DNA from 3 places in the Halalkalibacter sp. HAAS-P013 genome. Region 1 is predicted to be linked to each of the others. Evidence: riboswitches for the same ligand, from Rfam matches in the RefSeq annotation. Region 1 holds a riboswitch; each other region holds the start of a gene.
What was found. Region 1 has a riboswitch for cobalamin ahead of AC1FXP_RS08135 (ABC transporter substrate-binding protein). Riboswitches for the same ligand answer to the same signal wherever they lie in the genome.
Positions count from the first base shown of each region.

Region 2: linked by a shared signal. The riboswitch ahead of AC1FXP_RS15675 (ribonucleoside-diphosphate reductase subunit alpha) and the one ahead of AC1FXP_RS08135 (ABC transporter substrate-binding protein) in region 1 are both predicted to bind cobalamin.
Region 3: linked by a shared signal. The riboswitch ahead of metE (5-methyltetrahydropteroyltriglutamate--homocysteine S-methyltransferase) and the one ahead of AC1FXP_RS08135 (ABC transporter substrate-binding protein) in region 1 are both predicted to bind cobalamin.

Region 1 covers NZ_JBWQTU010000004.1:198,325-203,842, forward strand. Annotated here, with positions in the region: gene AC1FXP_RS08120 (ATP-binding cassette domain-containing protein) at 1-441, shown strand, start outside; gene AC1FXP_RS08125 (ABC transporter ATP-binding protein) at 456-1,238, shown strand; gene bluB (5,6-dimethylbenzimidazole synthase) at 1,285-1,941, shown strand; cobalamin riboswitch at 2,020-2,217, shown strand; gene AC1FXP_RS08135 (ABC transporter substrate-binding protein) at 2,381-3,397, shown strand; gene AC1FXP_RS08140 (FecCD family ABC transporter permease) at 3,360-4,433, shown strand; gene AC1FXP_RS08145 (adenosylcobinamide amidohydrolase) at 4,426-5,518, shown strand, end outside.
Region 2 covers NZ_JBWQTU010000011.1:213,210-218,727, forward strand. Annotated here, with positions in the region: gene AC1FXP_RS15670 (ribonucleotide-diphosphate reductase subunit beta) at 1-109, opposite strand, end outside; gene AC1FXP_RS15675 (ribonucleoside-diphosphate reductase subunit alpha) at 134-2,401, opposite strand; cobalamin riboswitch at 2,544-2,740, opposite strand; gene AC1FXP_RS15680 (glycine betaine uptake BCCT transporter) at 2,912-4,420, opposite strand; gene AC1FXP_RS15685 (YbjQ family protein) at 4,742-5,062, opposite strand; gene AC1FXP_RS15690 (alpha/beta hydrolase) at 5,236-5,518, opposite strand, start outside.
Region 3 covers NZ_JBWQTU010000001.1:538,447-543,964, reverse strand. Annotated here, with positions in the region: gene metE (5-methyltetrahydropteroyltriglutamate--homocysteine S-methyltransferase) at 1-1,936, opposite strand, end outside; cobalamin riboswitch at 2,059-2,245, opposite strand; gene AC1FXP_RS02850 (cob(I)yrinic acid a,c-diamide adenosyltransferase) at 2,485-3,072, shown strand; gene AC1FXP_RS02845 (VanW family protein) at 3,256-4,167, shown strand; gene AC1FXP_RS02840 (spore germination protein) at 4,322-5,518, shown strand, end outside.

The sequences.
Region 1 (5,518 bases):
TGGCAAAAGCTTCGTCGTGACGAAATAGCTTTATTAATTCAACATTCATTAAATGGTTTAGATCCAATCCGTACTGTAAAAAGACAGATGATAGAAACAATAAAGCAAAAGAAGGAATGGCTAAAAAAAGATATAGAATCATATTTACATAGTCTTTTAAGTCAAGTTGGATTTACAGATCCCAAATATATTCTAACCTCTTATCCATTTGAATTAAGCGGGGGGATGCGTCAAAGGATTTTATTAGCCATGATGTTAAGCTTACGTCCAAAAATCTTAATTGCTGATGAGCCAACAACAGCTCTTGATGTAATAAATAGAGACAAAGTTTTATCCTTACTTAAGAAGATTCAGCATGAGTTTGGGCTAACAATTTTACTTATTTCACATGATAACAAAAGTGTAAATAGATTCGCAGATCGAGTCGTACAAATGTGTTAAGGAGTAGTTGTGACATGAGTCTACTTGAGTTATGCTATGTAACAAAGGAATATCCATCTAGAATAAATAAAAAAACGTGGCTTAGAGTTAATCCCAACTATAAAGCTGTTAAAGAAGTTAATCTGAGTTTAAATAAAGGAGAAAGTCTGGCACTTGTTGGAGAAAGCGGTAGTGGAAAAAGTACATTAGCTAAATTAATTATGAAGTTGGAAACAGTATCATCAGGACAAATTCTACTAGACGGTCAATGTATATATGGGAAACAGATGACAGATTTAGCGATTTATAAACGTATCCAACTAGTATTACAAGACTCATCTACTTCCTTACATCCAAAAATGCGTGTAGAAGAAATTCTGAAAGAACCTATTCATAATTATTTCCAAGAACAAAAAGCAGAGTGGAAAAGATTAGTTTTAAAATTGTTGAACCTAGTAGGTCTTGACGATTCTTACTTATCACGGTACCCCGCTCAATTAAGTGGAGGACAAAAACAGCGCGTGTGTATTGCAAAGGCTTTAGCAGTACAACCTGACCTTATTATATTTGATGAGTCGATTGCTAGTTTAGATAGAGAGTCTCAAGCATCTATAATAAATATGTTAAAGAACATCCAAAAAAAAGAACAGATATCGTATTTATTCATTACTCATGATCTTGAATCGACAAAAAAATTATGTGATCGAGTGGCTGTTATGTATCAAGGTGAAATTATAGAAATTTTTAGAAATTGGAACCTGCGACAGTTAAAACACCCTTATACACGTTTATTGGTACATAATTTTGTTGAAGTTTGAGAAAGGCAGGAGCGCTTTAACGAAATAGACGACCTGGAGGAACTAAATGTTTACTGAAGAAGAAAAGAAAGCATTGTATAAAGTCATATATAAAAGACGAGATATTCGAACTTTTCTACCAACGCCTATTCCTGAAGAATCAATATATAACCTCCTTAATGCGGCTCATCATGCCCCATCAGTTGGATTTATGCAACCATGGAATTTTATTATGATTACGTCTCAAACAGTGAAAGAGCGTCTTGCCTGGGCAGCAGATAAAGAAAGAAGAGCTCTTGCAATTCATTATGAAGAACAAGAAGCGAAACAATCTCATTTTTTAAATTTGAAAATTGAAGGGATAAAAGAATCCCCCTTAACAATTTGTGTAACGTGTGACCCGACTAGAGGAGGGTCTCATGTCTTAGGACGCAACTCTATTCCTGAAACAGATCAACTGTCTACTGCTTGTGCCATTCAAAATATGTGGTTAGCAGCGTGTGTAGAAGGGTTGGCACTAGGTTGGGTTAGTTTTTATAAAAAACAAGATGTGCGTGATATACTAGAAATTCCGCCACATATTGATCCTGTAGCACTTTTAACAATTGGTTATACCAATGAATATCCAGATAAACCAATTCTTGAAACGTCAAAATGGGAAGAAAGAAAAAATTTGGATCCTCTCATTTTTAAAAATAAATGGGGAGAGAATGAAAATCTTTGAAGTAATTTCGACAAAATAAATAATTAATTTACAAGGCATGAGAACTTTATTATAATAGCTTCTAGAGCAAAAAATGAATATTAGACAAATAGGTTTCTTGAATGTTCAGGTTTTCTGACATTCAAGACTAAGAGGGAAGTTGGTGTAAATCCAACACGGTCCCGCCACTGTAAGCGATGAGGATGGTTAGCTAAAATCCACTGTGTGTAATCACATGGGAAGGATAACCTACGAAGATTCGTAAGTCAGGAGACCTGCCTATCTGTAATATTAAGCTTCCTCGAGGAAAGGAATGTTTAAGAGCACACGTATTTTACATACTTGAGTATTGAGTAGATAGTATTATGTTTTTGTAAGACTACTACATACGTGCCTTTTACATTCACGCTTTCCTTTGGAATAGCGTTTTTTTGTGCTCAAATTAAAGGGGGAAAGAGAAATGAATAGTGAATTTTTGAAAAAATGGGGGCTTGTAGGTCTTGTACTATTGTTTACGATGGCTATTATTACAGGCTGTGGAACAACAGAGCAAAATACTCAAGATGACGTGAACGCAGATGAGGAAGAAATTGCTGCTGAAAATCAAGTTGAATCAGAAGCAGAGAGAGAAGAACTCTTTCCTGTAACGATTGTTGATGATGCAGATCGCGAAGTAACAATTGAATCAGAGCCTGAAACGATCGTTTCGATTCAAGCTAGCAATACAGAGGTATCATTTGCACTAGGATTAGGAGATAAAGTAATTGGAGTATCTGATTATTGTAACTATCCAGCGGAAGCTCTAGAAATTGAAAAAGTTGGCGCTCAAGATATGAATGCAGAACTTATTCTGACTCTTTTGCCAGATATTGCTCTCGTAACTGATTATCATTACAACACGCATCTAGAAACTCTTGAGCAATTTGAAGAAGCTGGTATTAATGTCGTAGTCGTTGGAAGTGCTTCATCTTTTGAGGATGTTTATAACAAGATTGATATGATCGCTACAGCAACTGGAAGTCAGACTGTAGCAGAAGAAATCATTTCTGATATGAAAGAGCGTCTTGAAGCAATTAAAGAACAAGCAGAAGAATCTATTACTGATAAGAAAAAAGTTTGGGTTGAAGTTTCACCAGCTCCTGATATTTTTACAACAGGACAAAATACATTTATGCACGAGATGCTTGAATCCATCCAAGCAGTGAATGCAGCGGGGGATCATGAAGGCTGGGTAAGTTTAACGGAAGAAGAAATTGTTCTGTTAAATCCGGATGTCATTATTACTACGTACGGTTATTATGTTGATAATCCTAGTGGTGACGTTCTTGCACGTGATGGATGGGCTGAGGTACCTGCTATTCAAAATGAACAAGTATTTGATGTAGATAATGATACAGTAACCAGACCTGGTCCTCGTTTAATCGAAGGAGTGGAGACACTTGCAGAACTCATCTACCCAGAAGTATTTAAAAAATAAAATTGTTTGGTTATATATAGTAAGCGGAGGGTTTGTACTAGGTACAACCCTCCTTGGCTTATTGGTAAGCAGTGTGACCATTCCTATTCCTACAATTTTACATATTGTGTTAGATTATAGTTTGAATCTTGGATGGCTTACAGACGTTCCAAGAAATGAAGAAATGATTATTTGGAATATTCGCCTTCCACGGGTTCTTCTTGCGTTTTTCGTTGGAGCTTCACTCGGACTAGCTGGTGCGGCTTTTCAAGGGCTCTTGCGTAATCCACTTGCTGATCCTTACACGATTGGTGTCTCATCCGGAGCAGCTTTAGGAGCTGTATCAGTTTTGTTCTTTCAAGTGACGATCGTAGGGTTAGGGAATTTCACATTGCCGGTTGTTGCGATAATTAGTGGGTTTGTTACATTGCTTGTTGTATTTGGCCTTGTTCGGTTAAGTAGTCGAAGCTTGGCGATTGAAACCATCATCCTTGCTGGAATTATTATTAGTGCCTTTATTGGGGCTGTTACTTCTTTAATTATTTCATTAGGTGACAGAGATGCTATGACACAGATCATTTATTGGTTGTATGGAAGTGTTGGAATGAGGGGCTGGAGCCACGTACAACTGATTGTTCCTTTTATGTTTATTGGCTCAATTATCCTGCTTATTCATTACCGAGAGTTGAATGCGCTGGCTTTAGGAGAAAACGCCGCAGATCACATTGGAGTGGATGTGAAAAAAGGAAAGACCTATATCTTAATTGGAGCTTCATTATTAACAGGAGCAGCTGTTGCCGTTTCTGGGTCCATAGGATTTGTTGGTCTTGTCATCCCTCATTTAGTTCGTCTTTTAACGGGTCCTAATCACAGGCATGTACTTCCATTGTCGATTCTAGCAGGAGGATCATTTCTTATACTCGCAGACTTAGTGGCTAGAACGATAATTGCCCCAAAAGAATTACCAATTGGGGTAATTACAGCTCTAATAGGGGCACCAGTATTTGCAACATTGTTGATTAGGGAGAGAATTGGGAGGGGAGATAGAAGTGATTAAGGTTGAAAGTTTAGTAGGAGGCTACACAAATACCGCTATTATTAATGGATTACATTTAGAGATTGAAAAGGGAGAATTTTTCGCTTTACTGGGCCCAAATGGTAGTGGGAAAACAACCTTATTTAAATTAATAACTGGACAACTACCAATTAAAAAAGGAGATGTTCTATTATCCGGGAAACCTATTTCCTCACTCTCTAAGCTTGAAAAAGCGAAAAAAGTAGCTGTTTTATCCCAAGAAGTACAAGTCTCTTTTGATTTCACAGTTGAAGAGATTATCAGTCTTGGACGTTATCCCCACCAGAAGGGGGTATTAAAGCAATTATCAAAAAAGGATTGGCAAGTCATTGAGGAAGTAATGGAGATAACAAAAGTCAGCCATTATCGAAAAACTCAATTTCGAATGATAAGTGGTGGTGAAAAACAAAGGGTTTTGTTAGCAAAAGCGTTAGCACAAGAACCAGAACTGTTACTTTTAGATGAGCCTACAAATCATTTAGATATTAAACACACATTTCAAATGCTCGACTTATTAAAAGAGCGTCAACAATCAATGGGATTAACAATCTTTGCTATTTTACATGATTTAAATGTAGCTTCTCTTTACGCCGACCGAATTGCTTTGCTTCACAATGGAGCTTTTCTAGATGTTGGTGGTGTCGACACATTGCGTAAAGAAGGTCAATTAAAAAAAGTTTATGAAGTCGAGGTGAACACGCAGTCCCACCCAGCAGTCCCAAAACCCCAACTGCTAATGACACCCAATCACTCATTACAAGAAGAACCTTTCTTATTTAAAGATATATATATAATAGAGCAAAATGATCAGTACATTCATGTTCAATTTGATAAGCCGCTACGGACGATATCAAATGGGGTGATAGGAGAAGGAATACAATGGGTAAATCACTTTTGTAATTTCCATGTTAAGAAAAATTATGATTGCTCTAATCCTAAACAGGATATACGGATGTGGATGGAGATTCATGATATTCCTTACGAACAAGCTGTTGGGATGATGACAGCTGTAAACCTAGAGGATATGGTTGTGATAGAAAAAGTAATAGAAGGAATCTCTATGCTAG
Region 2 (5,518 bases), on a different contig from region 1:
CATCATCCCAGTTTAAAATATTAGAACTCCTCCCATTAATAATCCCTGTCGAGGCATTTGGTGCCGCTGGGTCATATAATTTACGAGATTGTAATGTATTTTGATTCATTTTCTAAACCTCACTAATAATAGATTAAGAAGAACAGCTTTCACACTCTTCAATTTCAACCATCGAAGTCGACCTTGTATAATAAGTCGTTTTCAAGTTTGACTTCCAAGCCTCAATATGCAAATTCAGTAAATCTTTTGCTTTAATTGTATTTTTAACATAAAAGTTAAATGAAATGGATTGGTCAATATGGCGTTGTCGTGCTTCATTTTGTTTAATGCTCCATAATTGATCGATTTCATATGCGGACTTGTAATACCATGTCGTTTGCGGCGATAGGTCTGGAGCTGTGACTGGAATTTTATAATTTTTTTTCTCCTCTGAGTATTCTTTCTTAAAAATAGGATCGATCGAGGCCGTCGTCCCTGCAATAATCGCTGTTGTTGAATTCGGCGCCACAGCCATTAAATACGCATTTCGAATCCCTTTTTCCCTTACACTGTGACGAAGCTCTGTCCACTCTTCACTTGTATATTGGCGATTAATAAAATAGTCACCTGTCTCCCAATCAGACCCTTCAAAAAGTGGATAGGCTCCTTTTTCCTTTGCCAGCTCATTACTTGCACTAATCGTCAGATAGGCAATACTTTCATATAAGTTATCTGCGTATTCAACCGCTTCGTCGGATTCCCATTTGATCCCTTTAAGAGCTAGTAAGTGATGCCAGCCAAATGTACCTAACCCAATAGAACGATACTTTTGATTGGTTATTTGGGCTTGCGGAACTGGAATATTATTTAAATCAATGACATTATCGAGCATTCGCACTTGAATTGGGATTAGCCTTTCAAGGACGTCTTCAGTTACTGCTTTTGCTAGATTAATAGATGATAAATTACATACAACAAAATCCCCAGGTTCTTTGACGACAATAATCTTGCCATCCTCTGTTTTTTCCTCGACCACTGTTGTTGCTTTCATGTTTTGGGTGATCTCTGTACACAGATTACTACAATAAACCATACCTTGATGGCGGTTGGAGTTCGTCCGATTCACAGTATCTCTATAGAACATATATGGCGTACCTGTCTCAAGCTGACTCTTCAAGATTTCTTTGAAAATATCAATGGCTGGAACAACTTCCCACAAGAATCCTTTCTCACCTAGTAATCCGTTGTTTGCCGCTTCCATACACTCTTTGTACTTATCTCGAAAACTTCCTTTTCCTCTTTCTTCATCATAATAATCTTCTAAACTAAAACCTAATGTTTGGCGTATCGTATGAGGATCGAATAAATACCACTCTTGTCTGGCTTCAACTTTTTCCATAAATAAATCTGGCAAGCAGACACCTGTAAACAAATCATGGGTACGCTGCCTCTCATCGCCATTATTTAATTTGACAGCCAAGAAATGAAAAATGTCGCGGTGCCATATATCTAAATAAACACTGATTGCCCCCTGTCTTTGACCTAACTGGTCGACACTTACCGCAGTGTTATTTAGTTGTTTCATCCATGGGATAACACCGGATGATACTCCTTTAAAGCCTCTAATATCACTTCCGCGACTTCGTAGTTTTCCTAAGTAGGCACCAATCCCCCCACCGCTCTTACTCAGTGTTGCAATATCGGTGTTACTGTCATAAATTCCTCTGAGACTATCATCTACAGTATCAATAAAACAGCTCGATAATTGACCATAGCTTTTCCCAGCATTTGATAGAGTCGGAGTTGCCACCGTCATATATAAATTAGAAATGGCCCAGTAAGCTTCTTTTATTAGAACTAATCGTTTTTCCTTCGGTTCTTTAACCATTAACGTAGCTGCAATGATCATAAAACGCTCCTGAGGAAGTTCGTACAGTTCTCCACTATGCGATCTAGCTAAATAACGATCTGCTAATGTTAATAAGCCAATGTATGTAAACAGCGAATCGCGCTCAGGGACAATCTCTTGTTCAAGTTCTTCTAATTCTTCTTTCGAATACTCCTGCAAGATCTGATCTGAATATATCCCCATCCTCGTTAACTTTTGGACTAGTTGATAAAAAGATCCATACCTCAAGCTAGCATCATAGCTTCTTGAATGAGCTGCTCTTTTGTATAGTTGCTTTAAAAGGACATTCGCTGCGACAAACGTCCAATCTGGCTCTTCCATCGAAATCCTCTCTACTGAAGATAAAACTTGCAAATGACTAAGCTGGTCTTCTGACATGTCTTCTTTAGCGAAGATAGATTGTTCAATCTTATCCTTATAAGCCGTAAAATCGAGCGTTGGAAATAAACTTATTAATTCGCCAATCTGAGATGATGCATAATCAAATAACGTTGTCGTTGTCGTACTCTTCATTAGTCTTCCTCCTTAATGATAATAAAAAACGCCCTTTCTCGAGAGTTGAGAAAGAGCGTAAAACGGCGTAAAGAGTAAGACTTATCTGACCAAAATACACTTTGGTCTTCTTTGCCGTCTCACTTCTTACACCCCGAAGATAGCTGACTTTAAAATGACGGCAGGTCTCCTGACTCGTGCTTCACCCTACTTTGAGCCTTCCCATGCAAGTTAGCTAAATCTAACCAAAAGCACAGTGGGTACCTCATTTCGTCGACACTTACAGTTGCGGGGGCAGTTCTGGCTTTCTACCAGATTCCCTATTAAGTCTATTTGACACCGTTCATTTTTCGCAATCAATATATAGTTGTAAGAACACATCATTAATACGATATATTGTATATACTAAAGGAATATTCATCCTGTTGCAAGGAAAAAGATCCGTTTAATCTTCCTAAATAATAAACTAGGTTCATCCCTCAAATCTATTACATGCGGGATGAACCTAGTAATTTAACATAATACATTACTCTAACCAGCTATTTTCCTTTTATGTGTTCTTTCTTTTTCAGGCTCCTTACTTTGCCCTTTAAGTTCTTGATTTAATTCTTTAACCAGTCCGTAACACATTGCAAGAACAATGAACGATAATGGAAGAGCACTAACAATGATTGCTGTTTGTAGACCAGCTAATCCACCTGATGCCATTAATACAGCCGTTGATGCAACTAATATTAATCCCCACGTGACCTTCACTCGGTTTGATGGGTTTAACTTTCCTCCCGTTGTCTGCATTCCTAGTACAAAGGTTGCCGAATCTGCTGATGTAACAAAGAACGTTGTAATTAAAGCAACCGTTAAGATCGACAAGATAATCCCAAGTGGCAGCTGCTGATAAACAAAGAAAAGGGCTGTTTCAAGTGGTTGCCCTGAGACGTTTAATCCTTGTGTGACCTCAAGAAAAATTCCTGTACCACCGAAAACCGTAAACCAGATCGCGCATACTACTGAAGGAACAAGAAGAACAGCTACCGTAAATTCACGAATCGTTCTCCCTTTAGACACTCGAGCTATGAACATTCCAACAAATGGAGTCCATGAAACCCACCAGGCCCAGTAAAAGACCGTCCACCCTTGTGTCCATGCTGCCTCGTCAGCATCAAAAGGTGCTAAACGCAAGCCCATTGGAATGAGATTTTGTAAGTAACTTCCTAAACTCGTTGTAAACATATTAAGCAAAAATAACGTCGGACCGAGAATTAACATGGCAAAAAACAATACCGTTGCAATTGACATGTTTGCAAGACTTAAATACTTAATCCCTCTAGATATACCTGTATTCGCTGAAATGATGAAAAGAACAGTTATGATACCCATGATAATCATTTGTACCATAAAATTATTTGGAATCCCCACCAAATATTCTAGACCTGCATTTATTTGCTGTGACCCTAACCCAAGTGACGCTGCTACCCCAAACAAAGTTGCAAATACAGCAACAACATCAATCGTTTGTCCAATCGGACCTTTCACCTTTTCACCAAGTACAGGATAAAGTGTCGCACTCATTAAACCTGGCGCGTCTTTTCTGAATCTTTGATATGCAAGTGCTAATGCGACAATCGCATAAATGGCCCAAGCATGTAATCCCCAATGAAGCCATGTATAACGCATTCCAACAATTGCTGACTGTTCCGTACTTCCTTCTCCTGTAGGTGGCGAATAAAAGTGTGCAATTGGCTCAGATACGCCATAAAATAGAAGACCAATACCCATCCCAGCTGAAAACAACATTGCAAACCAAGCTGGACGACTATATTCAGGCTCTGAATCTGGTTTTCCAAGTTTGATTTTCCCGTATTTACTAAAGATCATGAATATTGCAAACAACAGAAAGAATGTAGCAACTAATTGATAAAACCAACCAAATGACTCAAGAACAAAGCTTTGCGCTACGGTCATTGCTGCCCCTAGTTGATTCGGGATCAAAACTCCAATTAATACAAAAATGACCGCAATCCCTACTGACACCTTAAAAATCGACCTATCACTTTCACCTTTATCAGAAATAATAAACACTTCCTTTTTCTAATTTACATTCATTGCAGAAACACTTACCAATAAATACTTATTTATTAAATCATAAAATCGAAAAAAAATTAAAAATGATATGAACGCATATTGAGCAATCTGCCCTGATCTTATAAGCTGATTGTACTTCAGCATAATAATTGTTTAAAATTACGAGAAAAAAAGGCGATATTCTATCGTTTTCTACGACACGTTGCCGAATTTTGACTATTTTTCAATAAAAAATGCCCCACCCATTCTCTTTAGATGCGCGGAACATTTTGAAAGAAATTACTTTTTCTCGATTACAACGGCTGTACCATATGCAATAATCTCCGCTGCATTTGTCATAACGGTTGAAGTTTGCATTCTCATCCCAATGATTGCATTGCCGCCTTTCTCTTCTGCTTCTTTCACCATTCGATGTACCGCCAACTTACGTGCTTCCGTCATCATTTCGTTGTAGCCTTTAATCTCTCCTCCGACAATTCCTTTTAATCCTGCTGTAATATCACGGCCAATATGCTTCGTTTGAATCGTGCTACCTTTGACATATCCCAATACCTCTTTTATGTCATAGCCTGCTACTTGTTCAGTAGTCACTATCATCATAATCCATTTCCTCCTTTTTTTCTTATCTCCGTTCAATTTTAAAAATTACAAGTAACCCAACTAAGGCAACAGCATAAACACAAAATGCAATTAGAGCCTGTTAGATTAACAAATAAAAGAGCTATTCCACCAAGTTGACTACAATAATGACGATCACCATATACTTCCAACGTTCAGACACGTCGATCTAACCAACTTTTCACAACCGTAAGCAACTCTTTTGATAATGGCTTTTCTCCGACATTTTTGTATACTTTTTTCAACTGCAAAATATCTGCGTCCTCAACTTGATCTCGAAGCATGTGATTCATTCCTTTAATAATATGGGTTTCCGTCTCGACGGTTGTATACTTCTTGACCTCATACACTTGTTCAGGTGTCGCTTGCACATCTTTAGAGCCTGTAACAGCAAGGATCGGACAATTTACTTCTGCTAGGCTTTGATAAGCGTCATGC
Region 3 (5,518 bases), on a different contig from region 1:
AATCGCTGTAACACATATGTGTATGAATTTGTGTCGTTTCCGCTACATCTGATGTGCTCATCCGAAATGCTACAACGGCCCAATTTAAATACGTATCATGTTTTTCTTTCTTTAATGGAAGACCTTCTCTTAGAGCGGGCTCATCAACTTGTATCATGGTAATTCCCGCATTTTCTAGTGATTGTACTTCTTTTAGTATAGCTTCTGCAATTTGATAGGCCACTTCTTGGTGTGGGATATCGTTACGAACAAAGGACCAATTTAAAATCGTTACTGGACCGGTCAACATTCCTTTAACTGGGCGATCAGTAAGAGACTGAGCATAAAGTGTTTCATTAAGCGTCATCGGTTTATCGAGTGATACGTTACCGAAGATGATTGGTGGTTTGACGCAGCGTGATCCATATGATTGCACCCAGCCATTTTTAGAAAAGGCAAATCCATTTAACTTCTCACCAAAAAATTCAACCATATCATTTCGTTCAAATTCTCCATGTACGAGTACATCAATATCTAACTCTTCTTGAATGCGAATCCATCTTTCAATCATGGACTTGATATTTGCCTCGTATGTATCATTTGATAGTTCGCCTTTTCGCCATTTAAATCGAGCTTTCCTGATCTCCTTAGTTTGAGGAAAGCTACCAATTGTTGTTGTTGGAAGAAGAGGTAAATTCCATTTTTGGTTTTGTAATTGATATCTCTCCTGAAATTTCTTCGTTCGTTTTGTAAGAAGCCCGACAGTTTCCTTTCTCACACGCCAATTTGATTGGTTTAGCTTTTCAAACGTCTGTTGGTGACGGTTCAATAACGATTGTGATGACTGAATTGGGTCGTTTGTTACATCTCTTAGTAACCGTAACTCATCAAGCTTTTCGTCGCCAAAAGCTAAGGCATCTTTAACAATAGGATCTAGCTCTGTTTCATGCTTCAAACAAACAGGAACGTGCAGCAAGCTAGAAGATGGTTGAAGGATTTGATTTTTAAACGGAACAAGCTTGTTTAGCCTAGCTAAAAATTGATGGCTTTCAAGCAGGTTGCTTCTCCAAATATTCCTTCCATCAATGATCCCTACCCCTAGAATCTTGTCTTCAGGATAGCCGAATCGCTCAATAGCATCAACGTTTTCATTGAAGCCATATACAAAATCGAGCCCAATTCCTTTAACAGGAATTTGTACTAATTTTTCATAGTGAGAAACGGACTCAAAATACGTTTGCAAAATGATATCCACATTTGGTACGTTTGTTGCAATTTCACGGTAAAGGCTAGAGAATATCTCCATTTCCTCGTTTGTTATATCCATTACAAGATATGGTTCATCCACTTGTACGAGTTTCGCTCCTGCATCAGCAAGTTCAGATAACAATTGTGTATATACTGGAACAAAGCTGTTTAAGATGCTAGCAAACTCTTCTTCTTTATAGCCCTTTGCTAGTTTTAAGAAAGTAAAAGGTCCAAGAATAACGGGTTTACCAATTATATTTAATTCTTTTTTCGCTTCTAAGAATGCCTGAAGCGGTTTGTTTTCAACTAATTCAGGTTCTTTATCTTCTATTTCTGGAACGATGTAATGATAGTTAGTGTCAAACCACTTCGTCATTTCGCATGCATGTGCCCTTTGGTTACCACGGGCCATGGCAAAGTAAGTGGATAAAGAAACCGGGCCAGACGTATGGGCATAACGTTTCGGCACTAATCCAAACATAGAAGCCGTATCAAGTACGTGATCATAGTAAGAGAAATCACCGACAGGAATGTAATCAATACCTTTGTTTATTTGCTTTTGAAGGTGATGCAGGCGGTACTTTTTCATTTGTGTCAAAAATGTTTCCTCATTGAGAGTAGAAGCCCAAAATGCTTCTAATGTTTTTTTCCATTCGCGGTTCTCGCCTATGCGAGGATAACCTAAATTGCTGCTTTTTACTGTTGTCATGAATAGCCTCCTAAATAGTTTTAAAAACGACAAAAATGGATACCTTTACCGAAAATAGGGTAACGATATCCATAGAAAATCAATGATATATTGTTAACACCTCCCTATCTCCCGTAGGTAAAGCAGTGTTGTTAAAATAGGCAGGTCTCCTGGCTCTAGAATCAACGTCATCATGGTCTTCCCAGCATTGGCCAGTGACAATTCATGATAACTCCTCTAATACAGTGGCGGGACCGCTCCGGATTTTCACCGGATTCCCTTTTAAACCTTGAATCAACATTCAAAGTACCTATTTTCAACATATGAAATTGTTTTAAACTTTAGCTTAATAGGTGGTTGATTGTCAACAGTTATTTTTTTTACATTTGAAAATCTAGCGTTTTAAGTGGAAACAAAAGAATAAAAACAATAAATCATGTATACTAAAATGAACGGAGAGTCTCAGGTAATACTAATATCTAGGGTAGAGTGTACATATTTTTTAACAAGCGATTTTATAATAGATATTATTGTATTGAGATAATAAATAAGATGAAGGAGGATGTTAGATGAAATTATATACACGTACAGGAGATGAGGGAAAGACGAGTGTCATAGGGGGAAGGCTTGATAAGGATGATACTCGAGTTATTGCATATGGAACTACAGACGAATTGAATTCATTTATCGGTCAGGCTCTGGCACAATTAGATGAAGATCAGTTTCCTGATATAAAAATGGAATTAATAAAAATTCAACATGAATTGTTTGATTGTGGTGGCGACTTAGCAATGATGAGAGCAACAAAAGAATACCCTTACAAAGCCAAACAAGAAATGATAGATTTCTTGGAAAAGCGTATTGACGCTTATATTGAAGAGGCTCCTGAATTAGAAAGATTTATTTTACCTGGTGGTGCAGATGCCGCGGCTACTCTTCACGTGTGTCGAACGGTTACAAGGAGAGCAGAACGTTATGTGACAAGGCTTCAACGTGGGTCAGAGGTGAACCCGATTGTGTTAAAATATTTAAACCGATTGTCTGATTATTTCTTTGCTATTGCCCGAGTCGTCAACGCTAGGCTTGGGGTCAAGGATGTAGAATATGAAAGAAGTGCAATTGTTTTTAAAGGAGGAAAACGAAAGAAAGAGCAGTAAAATGAAGCCATACTATTAGAGAGGCCACTGAAAAAGGTACGGTTTTCACTTTTTTAGTGTCTTCCTATTTTTTAGTATGGTTTGTTCTCGATTTATAACAAAAATTGTGTATTTGCCTGGAATGAATCATATTTCTTCTCATATATTGGTAAATGTGTTTGAACAATTAGAGGGGGATATGGGATGAAAAAAAGTTGGCTTGTTGTTCTTTTATTATTAGCTGGGTGTAGTAATGATGTTTCGGCTGAAGGACCTAAACCTGTTGCTGCTCATTCTACCTATTTTCAGTCAGAATTGAGCTTTAAACAACCTGTATATTGGAAACTTAATTTAATTGATGAATGGAATGACGAACAACATGATGTCGTTCTAAATGACTATGGGTATATGTCTAGTCATTCGCTTGATGAAGAAGCTTTACAACAATTAGCTAGAGAGTTAGCTATGCAAATAGACACGGCGATGGAAAATCCACGCATCCTTGCAAATGGGGAATTTACTCCTGGGAAGGAACGGGTGATTTTGTCTGAGCAGGAGCTTGTTGAACAATTACAAGAGTTAAAAGCAGGAACAAGAGATCTGGTGATGCCGATTTCTGTCACTGCACCTTCTGTTTCAGAAGAAGATCTAGTTGGAATTGATCAACGAACGATAGGTGAATTTAAAACGCATTTTAACCCAGCCATTTCAGGCAGGTCAAAAAACGTGAAATTATCGGCAGAGGCTATTTCAGGGATTGTATTAGGTCCAGGTGACTCGTTTTCATTTAACCAAACAGTTGGAGAGCGGACGAGAGAGCGTGGGTATCAAGAAGCGAAAGAAATTGTGAATAAAGAGTTTGTTATCGGTATTGGTGGTGGGATTTGTCAAACATCCTCTACATTGTTTAATGCTGTAGATAAAGCTGGTTTAGAAATGGTAGAGCGATACACACATTCACGAGAAATTGGTTATGTAGCACCAGGTAGAGACGCAACGGTTTCTTGGGGAGGACCAGATTTTAGGTTTACAAACCCTCATCCTTACCCTGTACTAATAAAATCAGAAGTCAGTTTAGAGCGAGGAGAGGTCCTTGTGTCTGTCCATACACATTGAGAATGTAAGCTTGCAGATGCTTATGTTCTTTTTTTTGTGGGAAGAGAAGATGAGCTTAATTGAGTTTGTTACTAGAATGTTACCTTGCAACCGCATAATTGCCTCGATTCCATTTCATACTAACAGCGACAATGTATAGGGGAATCCGGAAAGGGTGATAGAAGTGCTTGGAAGATGGCTGTTGAAACAAATTCAAGATAAACGAAAAGAAACACTTCAAGATGCGTTACAGTTGTTTCAACAATCAAGTGATTTTGTCATGCATGATTTATTGATCGCCTCCAAAGGGTTTCATATTGCCTATTTTCAAACACTAATTGATACGGATCGTCTCAATAAGGACATCCTTCCATTTATCACGGAGTCAGAAAGTCAAACATTAGAGGAAATAGTAAGGGACATTCCCATTCAAGCTAAGGAAATCACTAAATCACCAAATGATTTACGTAAGAAGGTTATGCAAGGTTTTATTGTCATTTTTGAAGGGGGAAATCCTTCAAAATGTGCAATAGTTGAAGTGGCGCTGGATTCCGGTAGGGAAGTAGCTCCCTCTGAAAATGAATTTACCGTAGCTGGTCCACAAGAGTCCTTTATTGAGTCAATAGATACAAATATTAATTTAATCCGGAAACGTTTGCCTTTACCACAATTAAAAGTAAAAGAAATGAAAATAGGGAAAATGACACAGACTCGTGTGTCACTGTTGTACATAGATGGAATCGTTGATAAAGAAAACTTAAAAACAATAGAACAAAGACTATCAGACATTGAATTTGACCAGGTTATCGATTCAAATAGTTTAGCCCAAATGATTAGTGATAATCAGATGTCTGTTTTTCCTCAATTAATCAACACAGAAAGGCCAGAGCGAGTAGCCGCTGCTATAGCGGAAGGGAAGGTTGCCTTTTTAGCTGATGGGTCACCAGAAGCTATCTTCGGCCCAACAACTTTGGTTGAGTTTTTCTCATCGTTAGAAGACTATTATATGGCTTGGCACATCTCATCAAGTGTTCGTTTATTGCGTTTCTTCGCTGTCGCCTTTTCCGTATTAGCAACACCCGTTTATGTAGCTGTACTCACATTTCACTATGAATTAATTCCTAGAGACTTACTTTCGACGATAATTGCATCTAGGAGTAACATCCCTTTTCCACCGATTCTTGAGGCAATTTTTCTTGAATTAACGATTGAGCTATTACGAGAAGCCGGGGCTAGATTGCCGACGAAGGTTGGTCAAACAATTGGGATCGTTGGAGGAATTGTTATTGGACAAGCGTCGGTCGAGGCTGGACTTACGAGCAATATTCTTCTTATTATTGTTGCTTTGGCGGCACTTGCTTCCTTTACAACG